2 regions of the Chryseomicrobium palamuruense genome follow, and region 1 is predicted to be linked to the other one. Evidence: predicted binding sites of a transcription regulator. Region 1 holds the regulator's gene; the other holds the start of a gene.
What was found. Region 1 encodes NrdR, which represses ribonucleotide reductase genes. Its sites were predicted from a motif close to AACACNATATATNGTGTT; they were not measured.

Region 1 (2,468 bases):
TGACGACAGTCCATGCGTATACAAATGACCAAAATAACTTAGATAATCCCCATAAAGACCTTCGCCGTGCTCGTGCATGTGCACAGTCAATCATTCCGACGTCAACTGGAGCAGCAAAAGCTTTAACGCTTGTACTTCCAGAATTGAAAGGGAAGATGCACGGAATGGCGCTTCGCGTGCCGACTCCAAACGTCTCTCTTGTCGATTTAGTAGTTGATCTTGAGCGTGACGTAACAGTAGAAGAAGTGAACGAAGCGTTCGAAAAAGCAGCGAATGGCGCGATGAACGGCATTTTAGCGATTACTAATGATCCATTGGTGTCGATTGACTTTAACACAACTACGACTTCCGCTACAGTCGACGGGTTAACAACGATGGTGATCGGCGACCGTAAAGTGAAAGTTCTTGCATGGTATGACAATGAGTGGGGCTATTCTGCTCGCGTGATTGACTTGACGAAAAAAGTAGCGAAATCGTTATCTGCTATTACAGCCTAATTGATTTTCGTAAGCTCCCTCTTTTTATGAGAGGGATTTTTTTATGTATTTTTAAAATTCTATTGCAATTCGTACCCTACCATCCTATAATGAAATTCGTGCTTATTGCACCGGCTACTTAAAGGGTTAGGACCTCTTTGGACTAACTTTCCCCCGTGGTAGTCACTTTGATTAAAAATTCCAGTCAAAGGGGGAAACGGACATTGGAAACAATCGGACGTCACATCATTGCGGAACTATGGGAATGTGATTTTGACAAGTTGAATGATATGGACTTCATCGAGCGTACATTCGTGGATGCAGCACTGAAATCAGGTGCGGAAGTTCGTGAAGTGGCTTTCCACAAATTTGCACCACAAGGTGTAAGTGGAGTCGTCATCATTTCTGAGTCACACTTAACGATTCATAGTTTTCCGGAACATGGCTATGCAAGTATCGATGTGTATACTTGTGGAGACCTGGATCCAACAATCGCTGCAGGATATATCGCAGATGCATTGAATGCCAAGACGCGCGAAGTCATGGAACTTCCACGTGGTATGGGCCCAGTCGCAGCCAAATCACTACAAACTGTTTAAACCAAAGCAGAGGGAACTCCCCCTCTGCTTTTTCTTATGGATGGGTGCAGAAGCCCCTAAACTTTAGTATAATGAATGAAATACGAGCATATAGGAGCGTTTACTATGAGATGTCCTTCCTGCCAATACAATGGCACGAAAGTAGTCGATTCTCGTCCGGTGGATGAAAACAAATCTATTCGTAGACGACGAGAATGCGAGCAATGCGGATTTCGCTTTACGACATTTGAAAAAGTAGAGGAAACCCCGTTGATAGTTGTGAAAAAAGATGGCTCTCGCGAAGAGTTCAGTCGAGAGAAAGTGTTACGTGGACTGATCCGAGCGTGTGAAAAACGTCCAGTCACCTTAGAACAATTAGAAGAAATCGTCTTTACAATCGAAAAGGAATTACGGCGCATGGGCAATTCGGAAATCAAATCAGAACAAGTCGGCGAAAAAGTCATGGACAAACTAGCCGCTGTGGATGAAGTCGCGTATGTTCGATTTGCGTCGGTGTATCGACAGTTTAAAGATATAAACGTATTCATGGAAGAAGTAAAGGAAATTCTGAAACGGAATCCTTCTTCACACGATTAAGGAGGAAAGCCGATGCTGCGTAATGAATTGCAACCGATGGATGCGTTTCGCACCTCTACGGCTGCCCCAGTTACAAGTCAACATTTACAAACGGTCACGCTTCTTTACCAACCATTGATTGGTGCTGAGGCATTTACACTCTATCAACAACTATGGACCATGCATGATGACATGAAAGAAGAGCATGCTCATTATGCACTGATGAACGCGTTATCTCTTCCGATTCAGCGGATTTTTGAAGCGCGCGCTCACTTAGAGGCGATCGGTCTACTCAGAACATGGCGAAAAGGAAACGATGACCGCACGTTTTATTACGAAGTGCAATGTCCACTCGCTCCTCATGCATTTTTTGCAGACCCACTGCTTTCCATTTTCCTATGGAATAAAGTAGGAGACCATATGTATCAACAACTTGAAAAACGTTTTTCCCGTGATACGTCGTGGCAAAACAACGCCAAAGAACTCACCCGTAGCTTCACTGACGTGTTCCAGCCGAATTTAAAAATGGCAAAGACCACAACATCTAAAAGATCTTCTATAAAAACAAGTTACGATTTTGACTATGATTTTGATTTTGACTTATTGCTAGAAGGGTTAAACGAGCATCTGTTGCCTCGAAAACTATTAACTGCCGACGTCAGAAAGATGATTGCCAAACTTGCTTTTCTCTATGCATATTCGCCGTTAGATATGCAAAAGATCATTTTACTTGCAGTTGATGATCCGTCCACGATTTCGCTCGAACGATTAAAAAAGTCATGTGAACACTACTTTAAATTGAAGGCAGAACAACCCGTTGCTATTCAATCAGTGGTTA
Region 2 (2,468 bases), 210 kb from region 1:
GGTTGCGCAAATATTGATCAAGTTCCAAAGCTCACGCGCTTTGATGGTCCGGTATGTACGGACCTCATATCCCATTTGTTGCCACTCACGTACGTCACCTACTTTGTGCCATTCGCGATTGTAGACTTCCATATCTTCTTTCGAATAGTTTTCAACTGCGGGGAAGCGTAATTGGAATTCTGCATCCTCTTCAACCGCCTGCATGAATTCCTTAGTCAATGTCACTGAGATATTCGCGCCTGTTAGGAATTCTGGATTATGAACACTGTAGTGCCCACCATCACGCAGTTTTGTTTCTGCATCACGAATGATGGCTTCACTAAAGCCACCGAGTCCCGGAATTGCTCTATAATTAACGATACCTTGATACATCTGATCTTCCTGCTGGGAAAGTGGCTTGAATTTCAGTTTGTCCTTTGCTAAATCTTTAATCCAGTTGTCTTCCGTATTTTCGATCAAATACCGCAAAATTCGCGGATTTTGCATTTTGGAAATGATGAATTCAGCAATATCCGGATGCCAATCGGCTAGCATGATCATCTGTGCTCCACGGCGAGAGCCTCCTTGCTCAACTAGGTGTGTCAGCTTGGCAATATCATCTAACCATGACACAGACCCTGAAGATTTTCCATTGACCCCGCGTGCTAACGTGTTGCGTGGGCGAAGTGTTGAACCGTTCGTTCCGACTCCACCTCCACGGCTCATGATTTCCATGACCTGCTTTCGGTGGTCACTGATACCTTCCCGTGAATCGGGTACAAATGGCATAACATAACAGTTAAAATACGTGACATCCGTATCTGCACCAGCCCCATAAATGACACGTCCTGCTGGTATGAAACGAAGTGATACGAGTTCTTGATAGAATTTTTCGAACCACTCTTGACGTTTTTCTTCTGTAGTTTCCACAGAGGCAAGTCCAGTCGCATTACGTTTTGCGATTTGTTCATAAAAAATTTCAAGAGGCTTTTCAATGACAGATAGCGGACGCACGATCTCACCAGTCACTACTTTTTCGGGATCATCAATCGCGCTTCGGTATTCCTCATCGATGCGAACGAGTGCAGTCTTATTGTCCCAATCGATGGATACAATATGACCTAAACCTCGCGCCGGAAATTTCGGATCTTCTTTTACTGTTAAGACCACGAAATCCCCTGCTTGAAGGGTTTTCTTTTCTGTATCTTTGAAAGAATAACGATCAATCATGACCAGTCTAGAAACCCCTTTATGCGTAATTTTCATGTCTGGTGTCACTGGGTGAACTTGTGGAAATTTTGCGATTGACGCATTTAATTGATCAATTAAACCTTGTTGTTCTTGAATTGAAGATGTGACCATGCGAATTCCTCCCGAATGATTAATTGCCTTCTTGACACAATATATAGTGTATATAGAAATAATATAGCACAACATATTGGTTGTCTAGCGCCAGACAAACAAATTCACAGAATGAAACTTTGCACCTATTTTGGTTAATTTCCATAGCCCAGAAGTGGCGATTATTTTCTAAAATTCCACTCATCAGTACGGTACCTTGATGCTGTAAGGTTTTCTACATATTGTTGTTGCTCGGAAGATAATTGATATTCATATAATTCGATGGAAAGTGCCTGTTCAAAACCTTTTTTAAATGCGGGAATACATTCTTCTACAGTAATCGGATTTGTTAGTATTTTGTTAATGGAAACAGCTTTTTGACCTAAACGTGTTTTTGCTTTTTTACGTACGTCATCTGATGAAAAATGAAAACACTGAATATACTTTTCTTCATCTAGATCTACTAGAATGGCCCCGTGTTGTAAAATGACACCTTTTTGTCGAGTTTGGGCAGATCCCGCTACTTTTTTTCCTTCTACAAGGAGTTCGTACCATGAAGGGGCATCAAAACAAACTGCAGATTTGGGTTGATTTAATGCGGCACGTTGTTCTTCAGAGACAGGAACCGAAAATTCTGCACGTAATCCAAGATTACGAAATCCTTGTAAAATTCCTTCACTGATGACTCGGTACGCTTCCGTCACGGTTTTTGGCATATCTGGATAGTCTTCCGTGACGATGACACTGTATGTCAATTCATCTTCATGCAAAACAGCTCTGCCTCCAGTTGGTCTGCGTACAAATCCGAGCCCTAAACGTTTAATCGCTTCCATATCCACATCTTTTTCTGCTTTTTGAAAATACCCAATCGATAAAGATGCAGGTTCCCACTGATAAAACCGAATCACTGGAGGAATCAATCCTTCCGAATGCCAATCTAAAAGTGCTTCATCAAGTGCCATATTGTAAGCAGGATCTTGTTTACCTGAGTTAATAAAATACCATGTTGTGTTCATTGTTTTTCCTCCAATTATGTATTCACATTGAATCTCTATCTTTTACTTATTATAATAGAAGTAGAGAAGGGAGTAATGAAGTTGTTAGAAATCGTATTAGTAATTTTAGGGGCAATCATTGTCTTCGGTATT

Region 2: the regulator NrdR is predicted to act here: its motif matches at 1,375-1,392, upstream of ACFO0S_RS13970 (vitamin B12-dependent ribonucleotide reductase).

The regions. Positions count from the first base shown of each region.
Region 1 covers NZ_JBHSEF010000026.1:100,804-103,271, forward strand. Annotated here, with positions in the region: gene ACFO0S_RS12850 (glyceraldehyde-3-phosphate dehydrogenase) at 1-497, shown strand, start outside; gene speD (adenosylmethionine decarboxylase) at 701-1,075, shown strand; gene nrdR (transcriptional regulator NrdR) at 1,181-1,651, shown strand; gene ACFO0S_RS12865 (replication initiation and membrane attachment family protein) at 1,664-2,468, shown strand, end outside.
Region 2 covers NZ_JBHSEF010000026.1:314,047-316,514, reverse strand. Annotated here, with positions in the region: gene ACFO0S_RS13970 (vitamin B12-dependent ribonucleotide reductase) at 1-1,341, opposite strand, end outside; gene ACFO0S_RS13965 (lipoate--protein ligase family protein) at 1,503-2,336, opposite strand; gene ACFO0S_RS13960 (rhodanese-like domain-containing protein) at 2,412-2,468, shown strand, end outside.